DNA from 2 places in the Clostridium sp. JN-1 genome. Region 1 is predicted to be linked to the other one. Evidence: riboswitches for the same ligand, from Rfam matches in the RefSeq annotation. Region 1 holds a riboswitch; the other holds the start of a gene.

What was found. Region 1 has a riboswitch for glycine ahead of EBB51_RS01115 (GrdX family protein). Riboswitches for the same ligand answer to the same signal wherever they lie in the genome.
Region 2: it holds a riboswitch for glycine, as region 1 does, so the genes downstream of both, EBB51_RS06055 (DUF711 family protein) here and EBB51_RS01115 (GrdX family protein) in region 1, are expected to answer to the same signal.

The regions. Positions count from the first base shown of each region.
Region 1 is NZ_CP033465.1:212,367-228,762, reverse strand. Features, by position in the region: gene grdC (glycine/sarcosine/betaine reductase complex component C subunit beta) at 1-12, opposite strand, end outside; gene grdB (glycine reductase complex selenoprotein B) at 95-1,399, opposite strand; gene grdA (glycine/sarcosine/betaine reductase complex selenoprotein A) at 1,421-1,891, opposite strand; gene EBB51_RS01130 (glycine/sarcosine/betaine reductase component B subunit) at 2,063-3,349, opposite strand; gene EBB51_RS01125 (thioredoxin family protein) at 3,370-3,702, opposite strand; gene trxB (thioredoxin-disulfide reductase) at 3,713-4,645, opposite strand; gene EBB51_RS01115 (GrdX family protein) at 4,692-5,069, opposite strand; glycine riboswitch at 5,203-5,368, opposite strand; gene EBB51_RS01110 (DegV family protein) at 5,552-6,391, opposite strand; gene EBB51_RS01105 (tRNA (cytidine(34)-2'-O)-methyltransferase) at 6,407-6,874, opposite strand; gene EBB51_RS01100 (N-acetylmuramoyl-L-alanine amidase) at 7,005-7,733, opposite strand; gene EBB51_RS01095 (hypothetical protein) at 7,987-9,696, opposite strand; gene EBB51_RS01090 (MoxR family ATPase) at 9,693-10,607, opposite strand; tRNA gene EBB51_RS01085 (tRNA-Leu) at 10,863-10,949, opposite strand; gene EBB51_RS01080 (glycine--tRNA ligase) at 11,420-12,811, opposite strand; tRNA gene EBB51_RS01075 (tRNA-Asn) at 13,086-13,160, opposite strand; gene EBB51_RS01070 (DNA-binding protein) at 13,424-13,636, opposite strand; gene EBB51_RS01065 (ComF family protein) at 14,684-15,364, opposite strand; gene EBB51_RS01060 (hypothetical protein) at 15,337-16,329, opposite strand; gene EBB51_RS01055 (ATP-dependent RecD-like DNA helicase) at 16,298-16,396, opposite strand, start outside.
Region 2 is NZ_CP033465.1:1,218,228-1,234,623, forward strand. Features, by position in the region: gene EBB51_RS06005 (ATP-binding protein) at 1-1,121, opposite strand, end outside; gene EBB51_RS06010 (response regulator transcription factor) at 1,126-1,809, opposite strand; gene EBB51_RS06015 (helix-turn-helix transcriptional regulator) at 1,966-2,187, opposite strand; gene EBB51_RS06020 (biotin--[acetyl-CoA-carboxylase] ligase) at 2,409-3,398, shown strand; gene iadA (beta-aspartyl-peptidase) at 3,473-4,636, shown strand; gene EBB51_RS06030 (cell wall-binding repeat-containing protein) at 4,722-6,458, shown strand; gene EBB51_RS06035 (FprA family A-type flavoprotein) at 6,496-7,695, opposite strand; gene EBB51_RS06040 (acyl-CoA dehydrogenase family protein) at 7,760-9,667, opposite strand; gene EBB51_RS06045 (hypothetical protein) at 10,198-10,656, shown strand; partial or broken gene EBB51_RS06055 (DUF711 family protein) at 11,312-11,477, opposite strand; glycine riboswitch at 11,655-11,748, opposite strand; gene thrC (threonine synthase) at 12,133-13,614, shown strand; gene thrB (homoserine kinase) at 13,623-14,522, shown strand; gene EBB51_RS06070 (aspartate kinase) at 14,550-15,866, shown strand; gene EBB51_RS06075 (homoserine dehydrogenase) at 15,903-16,396, shown strand, end outside.

The sequences.
Region 1 (16,396 bases):
TGGGAAACTCATTTTTAAACCTCCATTCGCATTTAAAAACTTTGGGAATTAAAAATTAAATATCTTCAATTTTTAATTCCCGGTTATATAATTATTATTCAAACACCTTTTGTCCATCAACAGGAGTTGAAAGTGCAGTTAATGCCTTTTCAACTAACTTATACCTTAATTTAAACTCATCTTCTGAGCTAAGGTTAGGATTTCCAAGAGGATGAGGTATCGCAACAGTAGGTACTATCCTATTAGCTCCTACTGTTAATGATATAGGAACTACTGTACACATATGAACTACTGGCAATCCTCCTCTTTCTATTTCTTTTACCATCGTTGCACCGCAGCGAGTACAAGTTCCTCAGGTGGAGGTTAGTATAACTGCTTGAACACCGTCGGCTATAAGTTCTTTAACTATTGCTTCACCATACTTTTTAGCTGAAGCCACTGCTGTACCATTTCCAACAGTAGCATAATAGTATTTGTGGAGTGAACCTATTTTGCCTTCCTTTTCCATCTTTCTCAATACATCGACAGGCAGTACCCTATCAGCATCACTATTTGCATAACTTGGATCATATCCGCCGTGTGCTGTCTCATATGTTTGAGATGTTAAATCATCAATTCCTTCTATATTATACTTTCCAAACTTAGAAGCACTTGAAGACTCTATATGATCTGGGTTGCCTTTAGGAACTATTCCACCTGATGTAACTAAGGCAATTTTTGCTTTAGTTATATCTTTTACAGGCGGATTTGGATCTACTCTGTCAAATACAGGCATTTTAAATTCAGTAGTAAATTCTTTTCCATTTAATTTTTTTACGAGCATATCAACTGCTCTTTTGGAGCCTCTTTCTCCCCTAAAGCAATTTTTTCTTATTCCTCTTTCTATATATCCTTCTTCTTCAGGATCTCCTATTTCTTCATTTTTAACAAGTTTCAAACCTAAACCTGCAAGCTTTGGAAGAGCCTTTCTCATTCCAACTGCACTATTTTTAGTTTCAACTATATATACATACTTTTTAAATAAATCAACCCCCGGATTTTCAGGATACATAGCTGTAACTGCTGGTATAGATAATTTATCAATAACTTCCTTTGATATAGCACCGCAAGCCATACCATACCTTCCTGCATTAAAAGCTGGCCCTGCTATAAACAAATCTGGGTTATACCTTTTTACCATATCTATTATTTGTTCTTTAGCTTTATCCATATTTTCATTAAAATAAGAATCTCCGCATATAATTGTAGCAACTATTTGGGCATCATCTTTTTTTATTAAATTATTCAATGCCATACCGGGTCCTACAAATCCCTCTCTAACTTCAGGTTCTACATTGGCTTTTTCTTCTCCACCTATGCCAGCATAGAATTGATTTATATAATGTATAACCTTAATCATATAATTACCTCCCTTCAAGTTTTAATATTTAGAATACTCTTTTCTTACATTTTTAACTTCACTAATTATTTCATCTACATCCAATACCATTTCCATCATTCCACACTGCTCATCGTAAACAGCAGCATCACATTCTTCTTTTACTTCTGGTTCAACCATGTGATACACAGCAAGACCAAGTTCAACACCTGCAAGTGGTCCAGCAAATGTTGGATCCCCAGCACTTACTGTCTCAGCTGAAAGTCCTGATGCTTCTGCTTCTGCTCCACCTAAAATTACAACTATATTTTCTGCACCATATTTTTCTGTTAAGTCTTTTACTCTTTGTTGGATCTCCAGATCCATAGCACCTGCGGCCGTTCAAACAAAGCATTCTGTTGATGCAAAAATAACTTCTGCTCCAGCTGATTTTACACAAGCTTCAATAGCTGGTCCTGGTATTCCATCTCTATCTCCTATAGCAATAACTTTTTTGCCTTTTAACATAGAAATCATCCTCCTCTAAACTTTTCATTTCATTTGTATAACTATAATTTATCTATAGACACATTCTACTTTTAAATAAACCTTATAATTTAAGGTAACTTGCTTTATAATAAAATTTGGACACTTTTTATTTTTATAAAATTTAATAGGATACTTTGTTTTAAGCTAACTTTTGATTTAATATACTTTAGCACTTAAATTATTAAATCCAACTTCGCTGGTAGATCCAGTTATGACCTGGAGTTCAGCCTCTATGGAACCATCTTTTCTTAAGCTTCCATTGTGGCCGCCGGCAATTATGTTAGCAGCTTCAGGGTGTCCTATTACTTTTTTCATCTTAGGAAGTACTATTACTTCATTAGCATTTCCAGCAGTAACAACAGCATCTCCTTTTGCTGTAGAATCTGCAAGTGATTGTGAACTTCCATCTTGTCCTGCATATTCATCAGTTATAAGCACCGTTTTAATACCCATATCACTTATTTTATTGCAATTCATAACAAGATCAGCATCTGGATTTCCAAATCCTTCTTCTGATATTATTACAGCATCAGCTCCAAGGAACTTTACTAATTTAGCAGTATAACTAGAAGATCTTTCTTTATCTGCAAGGTAAACATTTTCATTCGTGATAACACAGCCTAAAAAGTTAATATCTTTACCATGTCTGTCATATAAATCTTCAATAACTGGATGATTCAAATGTACATAAGTTGGATTCTTATCACAAGCTGATACACAATTTCCACTAACTACTGCACCATCAAATACTTCTGTTGGATATAAAAATGTTGGTATAATCTTTTTTGCATCTACTCCATATACATACGTATCATGCAGCAATCCTTGACTTTGAAGCATATAAACATAAATTACTTTAGGCAAATCTGGATACTTTTTAACTTGCTCCAAAAGCGGCAAAGTTTCATACACTTTAAGTTCATCTGGTTTTACATTTTTTCCTGCTTCACCAAGATAAGCTGCTGCTTTAAATCCTAATATTCTAAGAACTTCTTCATGTTCATGCTGGTTTACCCCATCTTTGACTTCACAAGTTATTACTAAATTGTTTGTCTTTGAAAATGGTGTATACTTTGCACCTTCTCCACTCATGTCTATAATACCTTCTTGAAATCCAACAACTTTGCCTGTAGTAACTACTGCAGCACCACTTAAAACATGTGTTCTTCCAGAACCAACAGTATCAACTTTGCTTATAAATCCAGGGAATATACCCCCTTTACCTTCAACTTTAACCCTAGGCTCAATTACATCTTTTACAGGTATTATTCTAATTTCTTCGCCTGGCTTAGCAATATCTAATTTAATACTTTGAATTCTGTCATCATTACTAATTTTATTCAGTAATTCATCTTTATTGACATATAAAACTTCATTTTCAATCTTTGTTTCACTGCCAAATTGAAGATCATTAATATTAATTTTTCCTATCTCTAAACGCAATATACTCACCTCCAAATTTTTTATAGTGTCTCATAATATGATTTAATAAAACTTTCAACATCTTGCAATGAAGTAATTTTATCTGCAGTAATCGTGTTAACTTTTTCTCCCTTATTGTAAATTATCATAGTAGGTAATCCTAAAACTTTTTGTCCTATTGCAAGTCTTCTAGCTTTGCTTATATTAAGGCTTGAAAACTTAATCTTATCACCATACTTTTTCTCCAATTCATGGACTCCAGGCATAAGTTCTTTACATACTTCGCATTTATCACCCCAAAAATCTACAAATACAGGCTTATCAGCATAATTTAAAATTTCGTCTTCAAAATTTTGTTTTGTAAGTTCAACCATGTTAACCCTCCTAACCTAAAATTTTATTTTCTTCTATATATTTTTCAGCAGTAGTTGCTGCTATTGCACCATCTGCTGCTGCAGTTATAACTTGTCTTAATGACTTCTTTCTTATATCACCTGCTGCAAATACACCTGGTACGTTAGTTCTCATGTCTTCATCAGTTATGATATATTCCCTTCCATCCATAGAAACCTTACCTTTAAATAACTCAGAAATAGGATTATATCCAACAAATACAAAACATCCGTTAACTTTTAATTTACTTTTTTCACCTGTTATTTTATTTTTTATAACTAACTCCTCTAATATTTCATCACCTACAGCTTCTTCTACAGTTGAATTCCATATAAAACTTATTTTATCATTGGCAAATGCCTTTTCTTGCAGTGATTTAACTGCTCTTAGCTCATCTCTTCTGTGTATAACTGTAACATGTTCAGCAAACTTTGTAAGATAAATTGCTTCAGTAATAGCCGAATCTCCTCCACCTACTACTGCAACATCTAAGTCAGTAAAAAAGTCTGCATCACAAGTTGCGCAGTATGAAATTCCACGTCCTCTTAATTCTTTTTCATTCTTAAATCCCGAAAGTCTAGGATTTGCTCCAGTTGCAATTATAACTGTCCTAGCTTCGTATTTGTCATTTTTGCCTTTTATAACTTTTACTTCACCATCTAAATCAACATCAATTATTTCATCTTTAACAAACTTTGTTCCAAAGTTCATTGCTTGACTCTTCATTCTTTGACTTAAACTTGTTCCTGTGCAATCTTCAATAGATCCTGGATAATTCTCTAGTTCATCTGTCGTAGTCGCCTGTCCTCCATATTTTGCCCTTTCTATCAACAATGTATTCATTCTGGATCTAGATGCATAAATACCTGCAGAAAGCCCAGCTGGTCCTCCTCCAATTATTACACAATCATACAAATGTGACATATTACACCTCCGATTTTATTAAAAATGTAACTTTTAATATAAAATACTACTCAAATACGTGTTTTATAATGTCATAATCTATTACTGAAAAATCATTTAAAACACTAGAATCCCACATTGGAATGTCATAATTTTTTATAAACTTTTGAGTTGTATAAATACTCTTTTCTATATAACCTAGAGATTGAAAGTCTACATTTTCTTTTTTATCACTGCTTAGTAAAATAGTTCTATATGGTATTTGATTTGGTTTAACACTTCCCACCAGTGGATGTGTTAAAAGTTTATGTCCGCAGTGTACATAATCTCTTACCATTTTTAATACATCCATGACATTTCCATTTATAAAATAAACCTTATGTTTAGTTTGGAATCTGTCTCTACTCAATGGATTATTAGTAACAATTATTACTGGCTCTATCACATCCCGCTCCTTTCAGAATCTTCAATTAAATTTGTATAAAAAATTAAGGACATAAGTAAAAGACTACCCTTTTACCCCTGTCCTTTTAACCTGAGAGATTTACTCCTTCGGTGTTCAATACTTTCCAGAGTTATGTCCTTTTTCGGTCCTTGTGCCTGAGAAATTCATATTATTTAAGGAGATAATACTTGTTCCTTCGGCTATCCACTTAAGGATACTATAAAAATTATAGCTAAGTAGTCATCCCAAACAAATTATACAGCGTTTGGTACTTATACTTAATCTCCCGAAAAATTCATCCAAATATATTAATACTTTATGTATCAGTTATATTATATGTCATATATCGAAACTTTTCTATACATTTTCAATATATGTCTTATTTTGTTTTGTTATAGCATCTATAAATTTACCATATATATAACTCATTCTAAAAACATAAATAAAAGGTACATCAGTTAAAGTCAATATACCTTAAATAATTAATAATCCTCTACAAAAAATATTGCACAGGCACGCGGTCCTGCATGTATTCCTACTACACACCCTACAGTACATTCTATAAGGCCGTCAACTTTTAACTGCAATTCTCTTCTCAATATTTCAAGTACATCTTTATTTTTAGCATGTACAAGTACAGCACTATCATCTTTTTTCATATTTTTTTTGCTTAAATATTCAAGTATGATTCTCACAGCTTTTCTGCTTCCTCTAACTTTATCTATAACAACAAGCTCACCGTCTTTTATTTCTAATATCAATTTTATATCAAGTATACTTCCTATGATCCCAGCGGTTTTGGACAGCCTTCCACCCTTGACAAGATACTCCAAAGTATCAAATACTAATGCACTTTTAACATGCGGAATAGTTTCCAATATAGATTCTTCTATTTTTTTAACTTCATAACCCTTTTCCTTAAGTTTAGCAGCTTTTATAACTAAAATACCCAATCCTGAAGTCACATTTAAACTATCTATTATAGTTATATCTTGGCTTTGCAATGTATCTTTAGCTATGCATGCTGATTGATATGTACCGCTAAACTTTGATGATATATGTATTGATATTATCTTAAATCCTTCATCTAAATACTTTTTATAACAATCCATAAACCTTTGAGGATTAACTTGTGAAGTAGTCGGAAATTCACTGCTATTATCCATTTTCTTAAAAAGCCCAATTAAATTTATATCCAATTCATCCCTATAGCTTTTACCTTCAACATTGACAATTAGCGGAAGGACTTCAATATCATATTTTTTTATTATATTAACTGGTAAATCTGAAGTACTATCTGTAATTATTTTTATTTTTTCCATTGATTCGCTTCCTTCCTACTTCATAATCGGAAAGTTCATCTGTCTTAATGCTTCATATGCCACTATAGCAACTGTATTTGATAAGTTCAGCGAACGTGTCGTTGTATTTATCATTGGTACTCTTATACATCTTTTAGGATCACTTTCTCTTATATAATCTGGCAATCCACAGGATTCTCTACCAAAAACAATAAAATCGCCATCTTTAAAATTAGCTTCATGATAAAAATTTTCTCCATGAGTTGTAGAAAAATAAAATGTTGAATTCTTATATTTTTCTCTTAATTCTTCATATGACTCATATATACTTAAATCTAGATAAGGCCAATAATCAAGTCCTGCTCTCCTTAAATGTTTTTCATCTAAACTAAAGCCCAATGGTTTTATAAGATGAAGTTTACTACCAGTAAGAACACAAGTTCTTGCTATATTGCCAGTATTTTGCGGTATTTCTGGCTGAAATAATACTATATTTAAACTCACCACAAGTCCTCCTTTTCAATAACCAATAAAATTATTTATTCTTATAAAACTCTTCTTAATATATTACCCCATAACATCTAAAGAGTAAAGAGAAAGTGGTAAAAGAAAACTTACTAACTTATACAGCTTGTCACTTACCACTATCAAGATATTTTATTATACCATCAGAGATATTCTGTGCTAAATTTTTAAGAACACTATCCTTAGATAGCTTGTCCCTATCATCCTTATTTGTTATAAAACCACACTCAACTAAAGCACAAGGTATCTTACTATATCTAAGTACAGCCACATTTTGTTTCTTTATTCCTTTACTGTTCCAATTGTCAGACTTAACTGCTTGATTTTCTAATATCTCCGACAATTTTATCCTCTGATTAGTTTGATATCCTTTTGGATCATAGTATAATGTAGTAATACCATTAAAATCTGTATCATTAATTGAATTAATATGAACAGAAACAAATACATCTCCATTTGCCGCATTTACTCTGCTGCCTATTTCTTTTAATGGCACAAGTACATCACTATTTCTTGTAAGCGCAACGTTATATCCCTCATTTTCAAGATATTCTTGTGCATATTTAACTATTTTTAGAGTCAAGTTTTTCTCGTACATATTTCCATAGCTAGTACCATTGTCAACACCACCATGACCTGCATCTAGAACTATAGTATATTTATTATTCTCCTGTTTATGCTTAATTAAAACCCCTTTATCTTTACTTGATGCCATAACAGCTTGTCCTTTTACAGTAGAACCCCCATTGCACAAAACTTGATTTTTCCCAAACAATAACGATAATAAAGTAAAAAAAATACAGGAAAGCATAAACTTTTTTCTGTTTGCAATTCTCATTTTAATCCTCCTAATCCATCGTTATTCAATTTCTAATATACATTTATCAGCAGGAATTTACCCTGCTCAAAACTCTCATGTTTATTAATTTATTTACATTTAAGTAAATACCTGTATAAAGTTATCTGTAAACTTATTATAATATGAAATAAAATAATAATCAATTGTTATAAATGTATTGGTCGTATCAATTTACTATATGTTAAAAAAATTATAGGCTTCTCCTATTAATATGATTCCGTAAAGTTTTTACTCAATCATACATATTATTTAATTCATTTTCTAACATAACTCCTACTGTATCAGCAAACCTTTCTGAAGATTTTATATGAACTAAGTTGTGTCCATATATCTTTTTTGCGGCAGGAAAATCCTCATCACTCCCTGTGAAAATACCAAGGATAGAAACTCCATCCTGACGACCTCTTCTCACTTCCAAAGCAGTATCATTTACACCCATGACACCTGCATAATCATATTCAGCACGATTAGTTTCGCTGTCTTGTATGCACTGCATATCATTAGGTCTTCCATCAGATAGGACTATTAGTATTTTATTTTCACATTTTAAACTTTTCATCATATAAAGTGCAGTACGTACAGATAAACCGTCTCTATTGCATCCTGAAGCATTATAATCAAAAATCTTACTATTTTTGTTAGTTTCGTTGTAATCACGGAAAAGGTTAATAATTGTATAATTTTTAAGACTGCAAAAGGAGTAGACTCTTACAGGGATTTGACAGCGTGTAAGGCTTTCAGCTATAATATACCCCTCTGCTGCAATAACTTCCTGACGCTTTGTCTGTGATAGCGATGCATCTAACATTATATCCACAGTTAAATTTTTAGCATCATTTTTAAAACTTTTTATAAAAATCTTATTATCATAAAGATAAAGATTTCTCCAGACGTTTCCTGCTATAAATTTCCCCGTCTCCGCTCTGCAGGAAAACTCGCGATTGACAAGCATAACATTTCTAATTTTGTTCGTCAGCTTTAAAATACTATTATTGTTTCTCGCAAGGTTTTCGTTATAATTTGCATTATTTTTTTCTCTCTGTTTTAAAACATCATTTCTATGTTCAGCTGCATTCTTATTGACCCTAACATTAACGTCAAAATCCCCTCTTGTAAAATGGATGTGACAATTTTTATGGTTTCCAACACACAGAACCTCTTCAAAAGCCTTTGCCTGCAGTTCTTGTAGAATTGATGACCCATAATATCCTTGTATAAACTTTATCTCATCTGAATTACTTTGATTCATGGATTTAAACCAACTAAAAGCTCTTTTTAATTCAACAGCCATTGAATTAAAACGTTTAAAAAATGAATTGTGCCAGGAGCTCAACTGCTTACTATCTATTTGAAAAATGCTTTTGTTTTTTTTAAATTTTTTTGGTACACTTTTTTCCTCACTGTGAGCAGGTTTATATTTGAAATAAACTTTTATAATCTCATTCATACGAGATATAATCTGTTTCGTATCCATGTTCTCATCAAACTCTAAATAATTTAAAATGTTAAGCACTAATTTTGTTGTTTTAGGTTTTTGACCCAATATCCGCTGAAAATAAGCTATCTTGATTTCATCTATAATGTCAACAGCTAAATCTGGATTACATTTATCAAGAAATTTTTTTGAATAATTTCTTCGCAGATTTTCAAGAACTAGTCGTTCATCTTTTGCCTTTTTATAAGTGCAGTTTTCTAAACCTATCCAAGTTAATTCTTCTAGCAATGCATGATTAGTATCTTTTTTAAGGTAATTGAAAAAACTTTTTAGAAGTGAATAATCATAATATTTATGAACAGCTCCGATAATATAATTTAAGTAAAGATCAGCCTTTCCATCTTCATCATATACCTTGATTTCTGAATCAAATGAGTAATCAGATGAAGCGTTCCATATAATATTATCAGCTTTTTTTATTTCCTTGTTTTCTTCTTGCATAGTCAATCTATAAAAATTTCACCTCTTTTCACATTTTTGGGTATCCTGAGACTAATAACATCTTCTATAAGCTCTCTTTCAAAGTTATCAAAAGATTTATTTGTAATGCCCATCTTGAGTGCTCTAGATGCTTCAAGACCCTTATCTATAAGATGAATGGAAGAAATGAGACCTCTTAGATCCACGGATTTCGTGGAAATCTCCGAATTTTCACTTTTGTCTTGAAGATCCTGAAATAGTCCTGCAAATTGTTTAATATATTTATTATTCATATTAGGAAATTCTCGTTTAAGTAACTTCATAAGATTCTCGGAAGAAATAGTTGGCATTTCAATAACCATAAAACGTGAAACCAAAGCTTCATTAACTTCTCTTGTACCTGCATATCCATAATTCATCGTAGCAATAAATCTAGTTGCATTTTCTAGAGGAATCTTATCATAACCAGGTATATCAATAATTCTTCGAAAATCTAATGCAGCATGAAGAAGTGCAATAGATTCATTCCTTGCCATATTAATTTCATCAAGGACTCCAAAACCTCCTAGTACTGCACATTCATAAATAGGACCATGCCTCCAAACAACTTGTCCGTTTTTAAATGTATCAGAACCAATAAGAGATGAAAAATCTGTGTTAACGTGAAAGGAAATATCCCAGCTTGGTCTTTGAAACGCAGCTGCTAGGTTTTCTGCAAAAACGTTTTTTCCACTTGCTTTAGGACCAACAAGGAGAAGGTTTTCACCACAGAGAAGAGCTGTAATTGCTTCCTCCCAAATTTCTTTTCCGTAATAATTATATTTAGGTTTTGGTATTCTATATCTTATATCGGGATTCACATTATAAAAATTTTGATAACGTTCTATTTCAGTAATTAGATTTTCACTAATTCCCTCTTTTCTTAAAAAATCTAACATATTAACGCCTCCAACACTTCCGCAGCTGCTTTAATTTAATATATAAATATATATACGTTTGAACATCTATTTACATATTATGCTATACATTGGTTTCCGTCAATATAACTTAATACTTTATTATTACTTTTAATTAATAAAAACCCTCGTTAATTCTATAAAAAATTTTTAAAGAATCTTATGAGAGTTTTTAGTACTTTTAATAAATTATAAAAAAAATAAAAGCCCCGTGAAATGTTGATTTCACAAGGCTCTTGGTGCGGATAACAGGACTTGAACCTGCATGAAGTTTCCCTCACTAGAACCTGAATCTAGCGCGTCTGCCAATTCCGCCATATCCGCATGAACGATATTATTATATCACAATCTATATTATCATTGCAAAATAAATTTATGTCTTTACTTCTTAATATTTGTTAAGTTATAGATATTTTACCGAAACATTTAAAGTTAATATATATTACAAATGCTATAATAGTCAGCTTTAAGACATATTTATCCAAAATGCAACTAAATTTGAACTTATTTTAACAATATATCGCTAGGTCAGAATTGTTAGAAAATATTTAATTTAACAATTTTGATTATATTGTTGAAATTTGTTGATAACATATGCTATACTATAATCGTGCCGTAAGGAAACATTAATATAATTCCCCAAGTTTTAATTAAACATATAACATATCCCCATGATTAAACCCTATTTTACCGGATAAAAATCCGGTAATTTTGTTTTTTGTATAAATTTATGTAATTTATATAAAAAACAAGACCAGATTTTGAACTCTGGTCTTGTTTTTTATATTTTAATATTAAAATTCTACCTTTTCTTTCAAGAATCCTTTAATTTCATCTATTTTTATTCTAAACTGTTCCATAGTATCTCTATCTCTAACTGTTACTGTATTATCCTCTAATGTATCAAAGTCTACTGTTATACAATAAGGAGTTCCTGCTTCATCTTCTCTTCTATATCTTTTACCTATACTTCCTGCTTCATCATAGTCAACACTAAAATCACGTCTAAGTTGATCATAAATTTCTGAAGCTTTTTCAGATAACTTCTTAGTAAGAGGAAGTACTGCTGCTTTAAATGGAGCTATAGCTGGATGCAGGTGTAATACTGTTCTTGTATCTCCATTTTCTAACTCTTCTTCATTATAAGCATCTACTAAAAATGCAAGAACAATTCTATCAGCTCCAACTGATGGCTCTATACAATATGGTATATATCTTTCATTAGTAACTGGATCAAGATAAGTCATATCTTTTCCAGAATGCTCTTGATGCTGCCTTAAATCATAATCAGTTCTATCTGCAACTCCCCATAATTCTCCCCAGCCAAATGGGAACAGATACTCAATGTCAGAAGTTGCTTTACTATAGTGAGATAATTCTTCTTTTTTATGATCTCTAAATCTTATATTTTTTTCATCTATTCCAAGCCTTAGTAAGAAATTCCAAGTATGCTTTTTCCAGTAATCATGCCATTCTAAATCTGTTCCTGGTTTGCAGAAAAACTCTAATTCCATTTGTTCAAATTCCCTAGTTCTAAAAGTAAAGTTTCCTGGAGTTATCTCATTTCTAAAAGATTTTCCTATCTGAGCTATACCAAATGGGATTTTCTTTCTTGTTGTTCTTTGAACATTCTTAAAATTTACAAATATGCCTTGTGCAGTTTCAGGTCTTAAAAATGTCTCGGATTTAGAATCTTCCGTTACACCTTGAAAAGTTTTAAACATAAGATTAAATTGCCTTATATCTGTAAAATTGTGTTTACCACAACTAGGACAGTTGATATTATTATCATCGATATACTTTTTTAATTTTTCATTACTCCAGCCATCTGCACTAGCCTCTTCTATTCCACTTTCAGTCATGTGTTTTTCTACTAGTTTATCTGCTCTAAATCTTGATTTGCATTCCTTACAATCCATAAGTGGATCTGAAAAGTTTCCAACATGGCCTGATGCAACCCATACTTCTTTATTCATTAAAATAGCAGCATCTATTCCAACATTATATTTGCTTTCATGAACAAACTTCTGCCACCATGCCTTTTTTACATTATTTTTTAGTTCAACTCCCATAGGACCATAATCCCATGTATTTGCAAGACCTCCATATATATCTGACCCAGGGTATACAAAACCTCTACTTTTACATAAGGCTACTACTTTATCCATACTTTTTTCATTTTTCATTACTAATACCTCCTTAAATTATATAAAAAAAAGAACCTAATCTTAAGGGACGAAAGCTTTTTCCGCGGTTCCACCCTTTTTGACATAAGTCCTACTCTCTTCTTATCATTCAAAAGCTCCATTCACAATAAGGCCCTAATTGTTTCCACCACCCACAATTTCTCTTTAAAGACATTATAGTTACTTTTCTTTATCATTATGAAATATTTAATTATATCTATTGTAACATTATTTTTATAATTGTCAATCAAAATTATTCAAAAAAAAATAAAATTGGCTCCGCGAAAAGGATTCGAACCTTCAACCCTTCGGTTAACAGCCGAATGCTCCACCGTTGAGCTATCGCGGAACAATTTAATTTACATATATTATTATATCATGTATTTTTAAAAATGCAATATTTTTTACATATTTTTTTGCTTTTATTATAATTTTAAATAACTTGTAATAAAATTAATATAATAGTCTCAAAAAAGTTATCATATTATCAATTTGCATATTAGTCTCCATTAATGACTTTCTATTAATTTTATCATAAAATAATATTCCTAGGTTAATGCAATCTTATGTAAAAATAAAGCCCAGCAGAATTAACACCGCTAGGCTTAAAAATTATCTCTTATAGTATTTTTTCCTAAGCTCATTTTGTTCTAACTTTCTCTTTTCAACATCTTCTTTTAAGTAAATTCCTTTTTTTATTGCTACAAGTTTACTCTGCCTATTCATATCAGAAAGTCTTTGCTTACTTATACCTAAATATTTAGCAACTTCGCTCGAATCCATAGTATTATCTTTAATTAATTTTATTAACTCCCCTCTATCCATAATTTACTCCTTATCTTGCTTTTTTAATAATTTATTTTTTTCATCTTCTAATTTATTTTTTTCCATCTTAAGTATTATAAGTCTGCCCCCAAGAACAATAATCACTACAACACAAGTTATTAAAAAATAATTTAATATTTTCATATTACCGTGGTATAATGATAAGTAAATAAAATATTGTGGAGAGGAAAGTTATTTCCCTTTCCTCAGCTTTTTAATTTCTAGCTTTAGTTTTTCAATTTCTAATTTCGTCTTTCTACTGGTTAATTGAATTTGACGAATTGTTAGTATTGAAATTACTAAAGCTATTAATTTACTTATCCATATCACTTCTTCACCTCCTGCTTATAACTATATTATATTAAACCTACGTAAAAGGTTAATAGGTATAGCTAATTTTATTGTTATTAATGCTATTTAACACTAGATGTTATATTCATTAAATTTAATCACAATAAAAGCACCTACTATTTTTTTACTTAGTAGATGCTTAGATTTTTTCTTTTATAACTTTATACTAACAAAATAATTTTAAGTTTAAAAAGACACTCTATTTAAAGAGTGCCTTTGCTACAGCAGGGATTTACTGTAGTGCTGCTGTTTATCCAAACTTCTATACTACTATAATAACATATGTTACACGTAAATGTTACTGAAAAAGCAACTATTTTCCTGATAAATCTTAATATTTTATAAATAAGGCACCTAGTATTAACTAATATGTAAATTATCCTATATCAATTTTTTTAGGTCGGGAATAGGCCAAAATTTTTGATTTCAAATAAATATAGCAGCCTTAAAAAAGACTGCTAATTTGCACAGTTAGTGCATTTATAAGTCATTTGACCTGGTCTTTGACCCCACACTCGCCTGCTGGAACTTTCGCTACCCAACTTTAGTCTCTCACTACTAATTCTCTCGCCCCTAGGCGGCAGGACTTACATCTAAACCGCACCATGCTCATTAAATATTTTATTTAACTTACGTGGATCGCTTCGCCTGCGACTGGCATCGACTTTCAACCACAAAACTGACTCACAAATAAAATTATACTCTACTTTTTGCTGCAGTCAATATCTTAATTTTTCTAGCACCATTTTTCTTTAATTCTTCTGCACAATAATATGCTGTTGCACCGGTAGTTATAACATCATCAACTATTAAAATATTCTTGCCATTTATATTGTATCCACTTATATATTTAAAACTATTTTTCATATTCATCCATCTTTGTTTTCCATTAAGTCCTATTTGATCTTTCGTAGATTTTACTTTTTTTAAGCAGTCAATTACAGGTATATCAAGTTTATCGGAAATCACTTTTGAGAGATATGCACTTTGATTATAGCCTCTATTTCTTAAAGAACTTTTTGTCATAGGAACATACGTTATATAATCAAAATCTATATGGTTAATGTTTATAGTATTTACCATATATTTTGCTAAAAGTCTGCCGGCCTCAAAGTTACTTTTATACTTTAGTCCAATTATAAGTTCCATTATAGTTTTTGAATAATAAGCTGCACTATAAGCATTGTACTCTTTGCCAAACTCTCCTATATAAAAACCACTTTTACAAAACTTAATATTTTCTTTACAATTGGAACATATAACTTCATCGTCGTATAATTCTGATTTACATATTATACATTTTTGATCTGATGTATATATTACTGACAGTATACATTCTTTTATAAACTTTAAATTTTTAATAATCCTTCTTCCCATGCTTCTTTATTAAAATTTCTCATTATATCCTTGGCTTTTTCCATATCATAAGTTTCCTTATTTGCCAAAAATATAACCTCTCCCTCCAAGTTTTTTCTATTTCTATTTGCGCCTGCACAAATATACACTAATTTTTTATAATCAAATTTAGGACTATCTGCAAAGTAAACCATAGTATCTACATTTTGAATATTATAATTAAATATATCAAAGCTGTCTGTTATACATACTCCATTTTTCAGCTTTTTAAAATTACTTATAACTTTATCACTGTGTATTTTATGTACACATGTTACGTTTTGAGTCATATTACTGCAATATCTATTTATATAACTGTATATTTCATCTATGTTATGATCATTAGGTACGCATATTATAACTTTTCTATCTGATTTAATAGAACACTGTAAATAATCATATATGACAAATGGTATATCCTGACTTATGTCAATTCTCGTAAGTATAGTTCTAGGTTCAATTAGAGGCTTTTTATCATCCCTTATTGGAAGAATAATCTCTTCTCCCATTTCGAGTATATTTTCTATAGAATAAATTATAAATTTAGCATTTTCATTTGACAGCTTATCTAATAAATGAAATATTTTACGCTTATTATACAGCGGAAATGCACTTAAGTTATCATATATCACTAAGTCATAATTTTCACATAAATTTTCGGCATTTTTAAAATCACATACTTTTAGTAACTTATTTCTAGTTTTTACATTTAAGTATGGTTTTACGCTTCTAACTATATTTAGATTGTCAGACTTTTCATCTGTTATATATACTACTCTTTTTCCATTAAATAAGTGAAATAATATAACATTTATAAATACATCAGTTGAATTATACGGTGGAGATATTACATTTAGAATTTTTTGATTTCCAGTACTCCAATTTAATATATCTTGACTTATCTTACTTTTCTGTTTACTCAGCTTTAACTTCTGGTATGTCAGCATTTAACCCACTCTCCATTATATCCATTATTCTGTATTTTAATAATGAATACCTCTCAAAACTTTTATC
Region 2 (16,396 bases), 1.0 Mb from region 1:
TTTTGATTTATTAAAGTTGAAAATTTATTTAATATATCGTTAACCATGTGATCAAGATAAAAGTTTTCCTTATTTAATGTCAATTTACCGGATTCCAATTGTGATAGATGAAGCATATCGTACACTAGGTTTCCCATGATTTTTGATTCATCGATTATTACATCTAAATAATAGTCACGTTCTTTTGAATCATTGAATACACCATCTTTAATGGCCTCAGCATATCCTTCTATAAGGCTTATTGGAGTTTTTAATTCGTGAGATGCTGCAGCAACAAATTCTTTTCTCATCTTTTCAAGCTGCCTTTCTTTCTCTATGTCTTTTTCCAATTTTATATTTGCCTCTTTTAAAGAGTTAAGAGATTTACACAAATTTTCCGATAAAAAGTTTAAAGTATTTGACAAATTACCTATCTCATCTTCCCTTTGTATATTAGATTTTTGAGAAAAATCTAATCCAGCCATTTTTAAAGCAGATTTATTTAAAATCAAAAGCGGCTTAGTAATGGTATGTGAATAAAATAGTGAAAGTATTAAAATTAAAAATACGGCAGATGCTAAAAAGTATAGGTAAAATTCTTTTATTACAGCAGAAGCTTCATCAACAGGTTGAAGTGAAGAAATAGCAAACAATATTTCTCCTTTTTTCTCATCGAGGTCTACACTTACTATATCCTTTATAGGGCTTTTAGGATTTCCAGATACAAAAGTCAAAGGTTTATTATTTTTAATCATTTCATTTAAGGTTATAGAGTCGATATTTAAGTTTTTAATTGCAATATTTATCGCACGAATTCTATTTGCATCTAATTTCTCGTTATTAGATCTTACTATAAATTTTAATTTTCCATATCGGTCCAGTATTGCTAACTTGATGTTTCCGGATTCTTCAATACTTGTCATAAGGTCTTTTACTTTATCGGGATCGTATGTTTTATCGTAATTTGATTTAAACTTTATTACCGTTTGCTGAAGATCACTTTTCTTCTTATCCATATAGAATTTACCAAAAAATAGAGATTGAACAGCTGTTGTGCAGCTTATAAATATTGCAAATACCAAAAAAGTAGTTGTGAATAACTCCAGAGTTACACTCTTTTTTACTTTTGCTAATATATTCATATAATCAATCCAATCTTTTTAGTGTAAATTTATAACCAGAACCTCTTACAGTAGCTATAAGATAAGCTTTTTCAGCTAATTTTTCTCTTAAACGCTTTATATGAGTATCTACTGTCCTTAAATCTCCTTCATAATCGATACCCCAAATTGTATTTAAGATTCTTTCTCTACTTAAAACTATATCCTTATTTTTTATAAAATAACTTAAAAGTTCAAATTCCTTTGGGGATAAATATATTTCTTCTCCATCTATCTTTACTTCATGCGATTGTTCATTTATGTATAATCCATCATAACCATTTTTGTCACTATTTGGCCCCGCTCCATATACTCTACTTATCAATGCATTTACTTTTGCCACTAATATTTTAGGACTAAATGGCTTAGTTATATAATTATCTATGCCAAGTTCAAAACCTAAAAGTTGATCTTCATCTTCAGCTTTTGCAGTTAACATTATTATAGGAATATTTGAAAATTTTCTAACCTTCTTGCAAGTATTCCAGCCATCCATTACAGGCATCATTACATCTAATATTAAAAGTTGGACAGAGTTATCTTTTAGTATTTTTAAAGCATTTTGTCCATTATCTGCTTCGAGTACATTAAAACCTTCTTTTTTCAAGTATATTTTTATGAGTGTTCTCATTCTTTCCTCATCGTCTACAATCAGTATTGTTTCATTCATAAAATTACCCTCTTTATTTATTCAAATTTAATTTTTTCCCCATATACCTAAACTTATAGCTATTTGTAAGGTTCAGCGTATTAATGTATAAAAATTAAGAAACCACAGAATTAAAACTGCAGTTTCTAACTATATATTAATAATGTACTTATTAGTTTAAGCACTTAATATAAGATCATCTACTTTACATCTTAGTACTTCTGCAAGAACAACTATTTTGTTGAGACTTGGGTTCCTTTTATCTCCTCTCTCTAGTTCTTCTAAATAGGATTTAGAAATTGAAGTTTCATATTTTGGACTTTTCGTGAGATTTTGAATATCAAGAGTCGTATACCCGAGACTTAATCTCATATCACGAATTTTCCTACCATTTAACATACGAAAACCCCCTAACAACTATTAAGTTTTTAAACAATTTAATGCAAAAACTAAAATTTAAAATTGTTGAACTCTTATTTATAATTATTATAATGCTTTTTATATTATTTATAAACAACTAAAAATTATTTTAACACTTTTTTTACTATTATATAATTTGATAACCCTATTTTATGACTCTATAGTATAATATACTTACATGGATTAGGAGTGATAGATTTATGAAAGATACAATACTTCGTCTTTTAAAAGAAAATAAAGATGATTTTATATCAGGACAGGTAATAAGTGAAAAACTTGGGGTTACACGTACAGCAGTATGGAAATACATAAACATGTTAAAATGTGAAGGCTATGAAATTGAATCCGTATCAAAAAGGGGATATAAGCTTAAAGTATCACCTGATATACTTAATCAAGAGGAAATAAGTCCGAGATTAAATACTAAATTTATAGGAAGAAATATAAAATATTTTGAAAGCATAGATTCTACTAATACTAAGGCAAAAGAATTAGCTTTGAAAAATGCATGTGAAGGTACTGTAGTTATGAGCGAAGAACAGACAATGGGTAGAGGAAGACTTGGAAGGACATGGATTTCTCCTAAATACAAGGGAATATTTATGTCTATAATTTTGAGACCAGAAGTTGATCCACTTGATGTACCTAAAATAACTCAAATAGGTGCAGCAGCAGTTTTACTTGCGTTTAAGGCTTTAAAAATAGATGTGAATATAAAATGGCCCAATGACATAATATTAAATAATAAAAAGTTATGCGGAATTTTAACTGAAATGAGCGGTGAATTAAATAAAGTAAATTATGTGGTAATTGGAATAGGTATAAATGCAAATATTTCCCTAGAAGAATTTCCAGAGGACATTCGTGATAAAGCAACTTCTGTGTTAAGGGAAACTAACAAAAATGTTGTTAGAAAAGATTTGGCAAGCAGTATATTAAATAATTTTGAAGAGATGTATCAGAATTTTGTAAATAGCGGAGATATAAGTAGAGTAATAGATATATGCAGAAAGAATTCAATACTCATAGGTAAAGATGTAAGAATAATAAACCCTAGATATGAAAGGCTTGGAAAAGTATTGAATTTGGATGACAGCGGAGAATTAATTGTTCAAATGGAAGGTGGAAATATAGAAAAAGTTGTATCTGGTGAGGTTTCAGTGAGGGGATTAAATGGTTATGTCTCTTAATTTAAGAATAAAAAAATATATTTTTGCAAAAACTATAGAGAATTAGTAAACTTATTTAAAAAGAGGCGATAACTTTGATTTTAATAAAGGATATAGAAGTTTATTCTCCAAAATGTATAGGAAAAAAAGATATACTTGTATCGTTTGATAAAATAGCATACATTTCTGATAATATTGCTATTCCAGATAAAGATTTTCCAGAGGTTAAAGTCATAAATGGTGATGGATTAATTGCAGCACCTGGAATAATAGATCTACATGTTCATGCAGCTGGCGGTGGTGGAGAAGGTGGATTTAAAACAAGGACTCCAGAACTTACGCTTACAAACCTAACCTTAAGTGGAGTAACTACATGTGTTGGATTACTTGGTACAGATGGCAGCACAAGAAGTATGGGAAATTTAATTGCAAAACTTAGGGCACTTGAAGAAGAGGGGATAACTACATACTCATGGACAGGATGTTATGAGGTGCCAACTAGGACTATTACAGATAGTGCCAGAAGTGACATCATTTTTATGGATAAAATAATAGGAGTTGGTGAAATTGCAGTATCTGATCATAGAGGGAGTAATCCATCGTGTGATGATTTGATACATCTTGCAAGTGAATGCAGAGTAGGGGGAATGCTTTCAGGAAAATGCGGTATATTACACATGCATTTGGGAGATGGTAAAAGAGGACTTGAGCCAATATTTGATGTTATAAAGAATTCAGATGTACCTTATGAAAATTTACTTCCAACCCATATAAACAGAAATAACTTGGTTTATAAACAGTCAATAGAATACGCAAAAGCAGGAGGATATGTAGATATAACTACTGGGATAAAACCTGAAGGTGATACTGCAGTATATGCTGCAGAAGTTTATGAGACATTGTTAAAAGAAAAAATTTCGCCTTATCATATAACTATGAGTTCGGATGCAGGCGGCAGTATGCCTATATTTGATGAAAATAATAGATTAGTATCTTTAAAAACCGAACTTCCAAGTACTGATATGGAGACAATAAGGATGTGTATATCACATGGAATTTCAATGGAAGAAGCCTTAATACCTTTGACCTCTTCACCAGCAAAGCTGCTTAAACTAAAAGGCAAGGGAAATATTAAAGAAAATTATGATGCTGATATATTATTACTTGATAAAAATTTAAGCATACATACTGTGATATCAAAAGGTAAAATAATGGTTGATAATTATAAGGCTGTAATACGTGGAAGTTTTGAAAATTGAGTAATATATTGACTTTTTTAAGATAACTGTTATATTATGCATATATAAAATACAAAAAATTCATTAGAAAGAAAGCAGGATTAATATGACAAAGAGGAGTTTAAAGATATTGGCATTAATTGTATTCATACTTTCAATGAGTCCTCTTGGAAAAGTTTTTGCAGCTGATAAGTATTATAATACGGTAAGAATATATGGACAAGATAGGTATGAAACATCTTTTAATATAGCTAAAAACTTTGAAGACAAGACTTTTGACAATATAATATTAGCAAGTGGTAACAATTTTCCTGATGCATTAGCTGGCAGTGTACTCTCGAAAAAATTAAATGCACCTATATTGCTTGTAGACAATATTGATTTTGACAATAATAAATATGCACAAAATTATATTTGCAATCATTTAAATAAGAATGGGAATATATACTCGTTAGGAGGAGAAGCATCTATAAGTTCAAGTTATTTAGAACAATTTAAAAAGCTTGGAAATTATAATTTCGTAAGGTTGGGAGGAAATAATAGATTTGATACTAATATAGCAATAGTAAATGAGCTTAAAGTTAAAACTGGAACCCCCGTTGTAATTGTAAGTGGACAAGATTTTCCCGATGCACTTAGTATATCTAGTATAGCAGCTTCAAAGGGATATCCAATATTTATGAGTGATTCAAATACCCTACCTAATAAAATATCTCAAGAATTGTCCGTTATAAAACCATCAAAGGTATATATGATAGGCGGCAGCGGATCACTTTCAGAGAATGTTAAAAGTCAAATTTTAAATGCTGTTAAAGACTTGAATTCAAATAACGTGATAAGGATACAAGGAAGAGATAGATATGAAACGTCCGTGAATATATGCAAGTATTTTAATTTGAATTCAAATTATATAGTGCTTGTTAGCGGCAGCAATTTTCCTGACGCATTATCTGGAAGTGCCTTAGCTGCTAAATTGAATTCCCCTATAATTTTAGTTGATGACAACAACATACAAAATCAAAAGGAATATATAGATTCTTCTAATTATAATAGAGTTATAATACTTGGAGGTAATGCATCTGTAAATTCAAGTATTGAAGACAGCTTTTATGGAGAAAAATTAACTGTTGGCGGCGAATTTGATAAGGATGATAATAGCAAAATAGTTGATTACAAAATTGGAGATGTAATTGGAGATGGTTCTCAAGGAAATATAATACTTACAAATGATAAATATAATGTAAGTAAACTCATCATTCAAGATGAAAAGACTGGAAATATAATATCAAAAAAAGTATATAATGATTACTTTCCTGCAAGTGGAAAAATTGAATTAGCTGATGTAAGTGGAGATAAAGTTAAAGATATAATCGTAACTATGGAGTATGGCGGAAGTGCACATATGCAAGCTTGTGATATAGAAAGTTTTAAAGATGGAAATTTAACTCTTTTAGGAACAAATATGAATGGGACAGCCTATTTCCCTATGAAAGAAGAAGATTTAACATTTTCGCTTCAAGATGAAAATGTACTAAGTATATATTCTAATATATCTAAAAAAAGTTATGAGGTAGATTTAGGTAAAGATAAATATATACAAAGTGCAAATGATTCAGGTAAAAAGATATACCCTTATATAGGACACGGGCCAAGATTTTTAAATCAGGATATAGATGGTGATGGTTCAAATGAAATAGGAGTATACCAAGATATATCTGGAGAAAATCATGATGATATCATAGCTAGTTTTATAACATATTATAAATACCAAAAAAATAATAAGTGGAAACCGGTAGATTGCAGCATCTACAGCAATTACCCAATAGCACAAGTTCAAAAATAAAGTAGGGAGATACTTAGTGTACCTCCCATTTATAAACCTACTTCATTGATTCTATAATATTGTCCGCAATGGCATCTATTGAATCCTTAGAATCTTCTTTCATAGATGAGCTTATTGTCATGCTGCTATCTAAGATAGTCATTTCTTTCATACCATCTAAGAGTTCACGCATTAATTTAGCAGATTGAGGAGCCCATGTGCCATTTTCTATAAGAGTAAAAGTTCTTTTCTGAAGATTTAATGCTTTCATATCCATTAGATAGTTGAGCATTGGTGGATAGATTTTCAAGTTATAGGTTACAGAAGCAAGAACTATATGACTATACTTGAATGTCTCAGAAATTAAATAGGAGACATGAGTTTTTGAAACATCATACATAACCACATTAGTCATTCCTTTTTCAACTAGCCTTGTTGCTAAAATGCTGGCGGCAGCTTCTGTATTGCCATACATTGATGCATAAACTATCATTACACCTTTTTCCTCGGGTTCATAACGGCTCCATTTGTCGTATTTATCTAAAAAGTATCCAATATCATTACGCCATACCGGTCCATGTAGTGGGCAAATAAACTTAATGTCAAGTGCAGATGCCTTTTTCAAAAGACTTTGAACCTGAGGACCATACTTGCCTACAATATTTGTATAATATCTTCTAGCATCGTCAATCCAGTCGCGGTCAAAGTTTACCTCGTCATTAAATAACTTACCGTCTAAGGCACCGAAAGAACCGAAGGCATCAGCTGAAAATAGTACGCCGTTAGTAGTGTCATATGTTACCATAGCTTCTGGCCAGTGTACCATTGGAGCAGCTACAAATGCAACTTTATGTTTTCCAAATGACATAGTATCTCCTTCTTTGACTTCTGTTACTTTGTCATCGATAGGAAAACCAAATTGATGCATGAACATAGACGCTTTTTTAGTGCATAAAATTTTTATGTTTGGGTAGCGAAGAATAATTTCTTCAATGCAAGCTGCATGATCTGGTTCAACATGGTTGAGTACCATATAATCTAAAGGTTTGCCACCAAGAACAGCTTGAATATTCTCAATGAACTGACGGCAAATTGACCAGTCTACCGTATCAAAAAGTACTGTTTTTTTATCTAAAAGTACATAAGAATTGTAGGAAACACCCCTTGGAATAGGGTGAATATTTTCAAATAGGGCAAGACGATGATCATTGCCACCAACCCAATAAAGATCTTCAGTTATTTTTCTAACACAATACATATATTAATACTCCTTTACATTAAAAAATTATTTACTAGTATTTACTATAAATTATAAACCATAATCAAATTTCTATAAACATGTTTTTTTCTTCGCCGCAAGCAGGGCAGGTCCATTCATTAGGTATATTTTCAAAAAGTGTACCCGGAGCTATTTCACCTTCAGGATCACCAGAACCAGGATCATATTCATAACCACATCCATTGCAGACATAATGTTTCCAAGTTGGAACGACTTTCTTTGGAACAGCTCTCTTCATCTTCTTCATTGGAGGAGCTTCTTTCTTTGGTTCCCCATTATCTAAAGCAGCAGTGAGCAGTGGTAAAATTTCTTTTAGGTCACCGACGATACCATAATCTGCATTTTTGAAAATTTTTGCATTAGGATTGATATTTATAGCGACAATTGTAGCAGCGTCTTTTATACCTTTCAAATGCTGACCTGCACCTGAAATTCCACAGGCTATATAAAGATTTCCATTAAATTTTTGACCAGACATACCAACATAACGATTAAGTGGTACATACTTAAGAGTTTCAGCTACTGGACGCGAAGAACCTATAGCTGCGCCAGCTTGAACTGCCAAATCTTTTATAAGCTTCATATTTTCTTTTTCACCTATGCCCATGCCTACGCTGACTACTCTTTCAGCCTTACTGATAGGAGTATCTAAAGGTATTCCTACTGTGAAATCATAGCCATCTTTTTTAAGAGCTTCCACAAGAGAGGTAACTTTTTCCTCAGGACTTCCTTTCTTGAAAATCACTTTTTTACGATAACCTGCTGCAGGTTGATTTTGAGGAACTTTACCTGTGTGTTCGTTTTTTGGTGTTTTGCCTATGATGTGGGAAGCTATAACAACACGTTGAATTTCATTAGTTCCCTCATATATTGTGCAAATTTTAGCATCTCTATATGCACGCTCAACTTCCATGCCCTTAAGATAACCACTTCCGCCAAATATCTGAAGAGCATCATTGACAATCTCAAGACAAACGTCAGAAGTATATTGTTTTGCCATGGCAGCTTCCATACTGTAAGGCTCATGATTTCCTTTTAGTTCTGCTGCACTGTAAACAAGAAATCTAGCTGCTCTAAGCTTTGTAGCCATATCTGCCAGCTTGAATGAGATGACTTGCTGTCTGCATATAGGTTTGCCAAACTGAATTCTCTCTTTTGAATATTCAAGTGCATGTTCATAAGCACCTTGTGCAATGCCAAGAGCTTGAGCTGCAATACCAATACGACCGCCATCTAATGTAGACATGGCAATCTTAAAACCTTCACCTTCTTTACCTAAGAGATTTTCCTTAGGAACTTTCACATCATTGAAAATTAGCTCTGAAGTAGCAGAAGAACGAATACCCATCTTGTCATAATGTTTACCGAAACTAAAGCCTTCCCAGCCTTTTTCCACAATAAAAGCACTTATGCCGTGAGTACCAGTATTTGGTGTAGTAACTGCAAAAATAACGTAAGTATCAGCTTCTCCTCCATTGGTGATAAAGATCTTTTCCCCGTTTAAAATATAATAATCGCCGTCTAAAACAGCAGTGGTTTCTGTACCGCCAGCATCACTGCCGGCATTTTCTTCAGTAAGACCAAATGCACCAAGCTTTTCTCCTCTTGCTAGTGGAACCAAATATTTCTTTTTCTGCTCATCTGTGCCGTAAGCAGCAATTGGATATGTCCCCAAAGATGTGTGAGCAGAGAGAATTACACCTGTGCCGCCATCTACTCTTGATAATTCCTCAACAGCAATTGCATAACTTAATACATCTAATCCTGCACCGCCATATTCCTTTGAATATGGTATTCCCATCATACCTATATCAGCTAACTTATGGATTACTTCTGAAGGAAACTTATTTTCTTGATCTAACATAAATGCAATAGGTTTAACTTCATCTTCAGCAAATCCTCTGATTTTTGATCTCAAATCTTCATATTGTTTTGTAGTTTTAAAAAACATAAAGGCACCTCCCATAAATGTATACCTAAATTGTATAGTTACATTGTATATCTAAATGGTATACATTTCAATATATAATTTCTATTATTTTGCGAAAAATAAAAAAATAGGATATTAAAAACAGAGGACAGTGAAGGTTGATTTTTTGCTAACGCAAAAAAATCTTTAAATTTATATAAGTTAGCAATGTTTCGCTTTAGCAAAACGAGTTATCAAAAATTCAAATTAAAGATTTTTCGCAGTATAGCGGAGAAAAATCCTCCTTCTCTGTCAATTGTCCTCTGTCCTCTGTCCTCTAAAAAAATATTGCATTGCAATATTTTTATATTACGAATTACAGTACTTGCAATAAGGTAGTGATAGAGGCAATTGTTAAATGAGGAAGTCTATAAAATTTATTTGTAATAAGTTGTTAACAATATTGACACCTTAATGAAACAATTGTTGGATAATATAATAAGTAATGTGCTGCAGCAGAAATAATGAAATTTATAATATAACCATTAAGGTAGAAGTGGAGATAAACTATAATGAAAATTAAAGGTAAGAAAGTATTAAAAAAATCAAAAAAGTCTTCTTTTTCAAAATTTTTAACTATTGCTGCTTTAGTTGTAGCAATACTTGGAATAGCATCATTAGCTAATAATATTTACTTATTTACAAAGACTGTAAATCAATATGTAGCTCAAGGATATCCTGCAAGTGTTGTTGTTAAACAGCTTCTTTTAGCACAATTGCTTCCAGGAGTATGTGAACCAATTGCTGTATATGGAGGAATTGCAGTTGTTTTATTAGCTGTGAAAATAATCAATCAAAAAGTCTTAAAATGTTTAGAATTATTAACTCCAGCTGAAGTTAGTGATAATATTAATGCTGAGACTAAGGAAGATAGCGAAAGTTTTGCAGAAAGTGATACGAAACAAAATCCTGTTAGCATTGATATTGATAATGAAGAAAAAGATAAGCAATTACAAGCTAGTAAAGCTTAATTAAAATAAATAGATTTTTATAGTTTTAAACTTGGTTTACACTCCGGGGTATGCTGCCAAACTTCAGCACGATAAATACTTTTAATCATTCTAAGGCTCAATATTTTGAAAATCTAATAAACATTGATAAGCTCGCACCTCAGACAATATCAATGTTTATAGATTTTCTAAAATACTTCGCCAAGAATTATAAAAAAAGTTTTTACAGTGTCAAAGGCTGTATATATTTCCCAGAGCGTAAGTTAGGCTGCAATCTAGAAACCCCATATGACGAATTACCAATATATTAAAAGGACTTGGAAATATCATGTTAGAGGCATTAATTATGCATCTTATTAAGATATATAATTGTAATGAAATTTATTTAAGTCTTTATGAAGACAATAAGTGAGCTCTGCATTTATATCAAAAGTTTGGATTTCAGTTTAATGGGGAGTTAGATATCAATGGGGAAAAAGTAATGGCAAAGGTATTGTAAATGCTACTTTATTTCATTCCATTCTAGATTTTAAAGCTTCAGCCGCGGAAATTCTATTTATCTTTCGTCTTTAGTTCCTAAGTAATCCTTAAATTTGGATATTTTATCATCTAAATTGCTTTTATCACTATTAAATCTTACAGCATAAAAACTATTGCCTTTATTTAGAGTGTTAAAATCAGTTTCTCCGATTCCATGAAATGCACCGGTCATAAATGGATTATCTTCTACTGCATTAGCAAATACTACAAGCTTGGCACAGCCTATGCTGTCTGCATCTTTTGTGAAATAAGCAGTTCTTTTTATTATTCTACCCATGTCTCTTAACAGCATCCATTTTTAGTGTTTCCATTATGTTATTAAAATTAATCATTGGTTCTAACTCCTTATAATTATAATTTTGTACATTAAAAAATATTATCATGGATCAGTAATATGACAAAAATAAAAGAGACTAAAGTTAAACTTAGTCCCTGGAAAGCAAGATTTTCAAAGCAAAAAATAGATAGCTATTTTCTGCCTAAAATCCCCTGTCATTTTACCTGAGAGCTTCACCAAAATATTTTTTGGTTTTCCCCTTCGGTGCTCAATTGAGTCTCTCCAGAGGTTCGTCCAATAACGGTTTAATAAAATTATTCCGCTAAATTCATCCAATCCGTATTAAATTGTTTAATAAAATCCTAACATAAACATTAATTTAAGTCAATTTTCATATTTTGTTTATTTTTGTAATGAAACCATTTTCAACTAGAAAGTTTCTACAAAAATCTTGCATTTTGAACTGTATTTAAAACTTTAAATATTTTTAGCTTTTAAAAAATTATTAACTTGCTAAAAAAAATTGCAAAACAGCTTAATGTTAACGTTTAGACTTTATAATTAGAATTTTTGTATATATATAAAATACATTTGACTTTTATACAAAAACATTATAAAGTATTACTCAATACACTATTTAAAAAGTAAATGACATTAACTGTAAAAGGGAGGCTAATAAGTTGTTATATAGAAGTACTAGGGGAAAGGGAAAAGCTGTGGAAGCATCTTCAGCAATAATTAGAGGTATAGCTGAAGATGGAGGATTATATGTGCCAGAGCAATTTCCAAAAATCACAAAATCTTTTAGAGAGCTGGGAAATATGACCTATAAGGAACTTGCATTTTATATTATTAAAAAGTATTTTGATGATTTTAGTGATGCTGAACTTAAAGAATGTATAGACAAAGCTTATGATGAAAAGTTTGAAAATTCTTATATAGCGCCATTAACCTATAAGGCAGGAGCATATTTTTTAGAGCTTTATCATGGAAAGACATTAGCTTTTAAGGATATGGCATTAAGTATACTTCCGCATCTTTTAAAAACATCAGCAGATAAAGCAGGCATAACGAAAGAAATAGTTATACTTACAGCTACATCAGGAGATACCGGAAAGGCTGCATTAGAAGGCTTTAACAGTGTTGATAAAACAAAAATTGTAGTTTTTTATCCAAAGGATGGAGTAAGTGAAATTCAAAAGAGACAAATGACTACACAGGAAGGAAAAAATACCTTTGTAGTTGGTATAGATGGCAATTTCGATGATGCACAAAATGGAGTTAAGGAGATATTTGGTGATAAGGCCTTTAATGAATTATTAAATAAAAATAATTATATGCTTTCTTCGGCAAACTCCATAAACATAGGAAGATTAGTGCCTCAGGTGGTCTATTATGTTTATTCATATGCAAGTCTTTTAAAGAATAAAAAAATACAGGAAGGAGAGAGCATAAATGTAGTTGTACCAACAGGAAACTTTGGCAACATATTGGCGGCTTTTTATGCTAAGAAAATGGGAGTACCACTTGGGAAATTGATTTGTGCATCTAACGAAAATAAGGTGCTTACAGATTTCATAAATACGGGGATTTATGATAGAAGAAGGGAATTTTTCGTAACAAACTCTCCTTCTATGGATATTTTAATATCCAGCAATTTAGAAAGATTCTTATATGAAATAAGCGGCAGAGACGGGGAGTTTATAAATAATCTCATGAATAGACTTAAAGAAGAAGGAAGGTATGAGATAACTGAAGAAATGAAGGAAAAGTTAAAGATACTATATGGAGACTTTGCTGACGAAAAGGAAACTCTTGCAGCAATTAAAAAGGTCTACGAAACTTCTAAATATATCATAGATACACATACTGCAGTAGCTTATGAGGTTTATGAAAAGTATAAGAAAAATACATATGATGATAGTACTACTGTAATAGCATCTACAGCAAGTCCATTTAAGTTCCCAAGGAGTATAAACGAGGCTTTAAATTTTGCAGACAGCAGTGCTGCGGATTTTGATATGGTACAAGTCCTATCTAAGAAGATGAACTTGAAAATACCTAGAGGAATAGAGGGGTTAGAGAAAAAAGAAATTCGTCATAAAGTAACCTGTAAAAGGGGTGAGATGAGAAAAGTAATTAAAAATTTTTTAGGGGTGTAGGTGATATTATGGTAGAAGTTAGAGTGCCAGCAACAAGTGCTAATATGGGACCGGGATTCGATTGTCTTGGCATAGCACTTAATATGTATAACAGATTTTACATGGAGGAAATCAAAGAAGGGCTTGTTTTCGAAGGCTGTGAAGATAAATTTAAAAATGAAGATAACTTAGTATATGTGGCAGCGAAAAGATGCTTTGAAAAGATAGGCTACAAGCCTACTGGCTTAAGAATAAAAATAGAGGGTGATATACCTGTATGTAGAGGTCTTGGAAGCAGTGCAGCCTGTGTAATAGGGGGAGTTGTTGGTGCTAATGAATTAGCTGGGAGGGTTTTAAATAATCAAGAACTTTTAGATTTAGCAGTTAAGGTAGAGGGGCATCCAGATAATATAAACCCAGCATTTTGTGGAGGAATGACTGTCTCTATATCTGAAGATAATAAGGTTTTTTATAATAATATAAGAGTAAAAGAGGGTATTAAGTTTTGTGCACTTGTACCAGATTTTACATTGTCTACAGAAAAATCAAGAGCGGTTTTACCTAAAAGTATAAATTATAAGGATGGCATTTTTAATGTAGGAAGAACTGCACTTTTGATATCATCACTAAATAACGGGAATTTTAATTTAATTAAATATGCTTGTAAAGACAAGCTGCATGAGGATTACAGAGCACAGCTTATAGAAAATTTTTATTCTATAAAAGAAGAGTGCCAAAGACTTAATTGCTTAGGCGTATTTCTAAGTGGAGCAGGTCCAACAATCATGGTCATACTTGAAGAAGAAGATAAGGAGTTTTGCAAAAATATTCAAAGCTTTTTAGAAAATTTACAAAGTAAGTGGAAAGCTAGAGAACTTAACATAGACAAAGAGGGTACTGTGCTAAATAATTTAAAGCAGATAATCTAAGTACAACTAATTATTAGGGGGCTAAAAATGAATAATCTAATCGCAGCTAAATTTGGAGGAAGCTCGCTTGCTGATAGCGAGCAGTTTAGAAAAGTAAAAAGCATAATTTTAGAAGATAAAAAAAGAAGATATGTTGTGCCTTCGGCGCCAGGTAAAAGGTTTAGTAAAGACTACAAAATTACTGATCTTTTATACTTATGCCATGCTCATGCTCAAAATAATATATCCTTTGATGATGTTTTCAAGCACATAGAGGATAGATATACTGGTCTTGCAAGGGAACTTAAAATTAGGATAGATATAAAAAAGTACCTTGATGAAATAAAAAAGAAAATTGAAGATGGGGCTTCTGCAGACTATACAGCCAGTCGTGGAGAATATTTAAACGGATTAATCCTTGCTGACTATTTAAATTATGAATTTGTAGATGCAGCAGAAATTATACGTTTTAAAAATTATGGAAAGATAGATTTTGAAGCTACACAAAAAGCTGTAGATGAAAGAATGGCAGAGGTGGAAAGGGCAGTTATACCAGGCTTTTATGGGGCAATGCCTGATGGAACTATAAAGACTTTTTCAAGAGGAGGCTCTGATGTAACTGGAGCAATAGTTGCAAGGTGTCTAGGTGCAGAACTTTATGAGAACTGGACAGATGTTTCAGGCTTTTTAATGGCAGATCCAAATATTGTGGAAGATGCAAAGCCAATAGAAGTGGTAACTTATAAAGAGCTTAGGGAACTTTCTTATATGGGGGCAAAGGTACTGCACGAGGAAAGCATATTTCCAATTAGAGATGCATGTATTCCTATAAATATAAAGAATGTCAATAGACCGCAGGACAAGGGAACTCTAATTGTGGATGATAACAAGCCTATAAGCTACAGTGGAACTATCACTGGTATAGCAGGCAAAAAAGGCTTCACGGTTATAGCTGTACAAAAAATGCTTATGAACTCAGAACAAGGATTCTGTAGGAAACTCCTTTCTATATTGGAGAGCAATGGAGTTTCCTTTGAAAATATGCCTTCTGGCATAGATTCTGTTTCCTTGGTTATAGAGGATATACAGTTCGGAGATAAGTTGGATAACATACTTGAGGAAATCAAGAGACAGTGTAATCCAGATTCCTTGGAGGTTTATCCTAACATGGCGCTTATAGCCACTGTGGGTAGAGGGATGGATAGAACTAAGGGAATATCATCTAAGTTATTTGGAGGTCTCGCAGAGGGAGACGTAAATATTAGAATGATCAATCAGGGATCAAGTGAAATAAATATAACTGTCGGTGTAGAAAATGAGGATTTTGAAAAAGCACTGAGGAGCATATATAAAGCATTCGCATAGTTTGGTAGCTTATGGCTAGAAAGAGGGGGCAAAGTTATGAAAAAGGTTAGAATAGCGCTGCTGGGTTTAGGAAATGTAGGTAAGGGTGTTTGGAATATATTAAATTTTAATAGAGAAGCAATAATGAAAAGATCCGGTTATGATATTGAGATAGCAAAGATATTGGTTAGAGATATTGATAAAAAGAGAACTGTAGATGTTCCAAAAGAGCTTTTAACTACAGATGCCAGCGAAATATTTAATGATGATAGTATAAAAATTGTAGTAGAGGTTATGGGGGGCATAGAGCCTGCAAAGGATTATGTAATAAATGCTATAAGAAGAAAGATGCATGTGGTAACTGCTAATAAAATGCTTATTGCAACTAACGGCCAGCAAATTTTTAAAGAAGCAGAGGAAAATGGGGTTATTGTAAATTTTGAAGCTAGTGTAGCTGGTGGAATCCCTATAATAAATGCTATAAATGAAAGCTTAACTGCTAATAAAATACAAGAGGTTGTCGGTATAATAAACGGAACCACTAACTATAT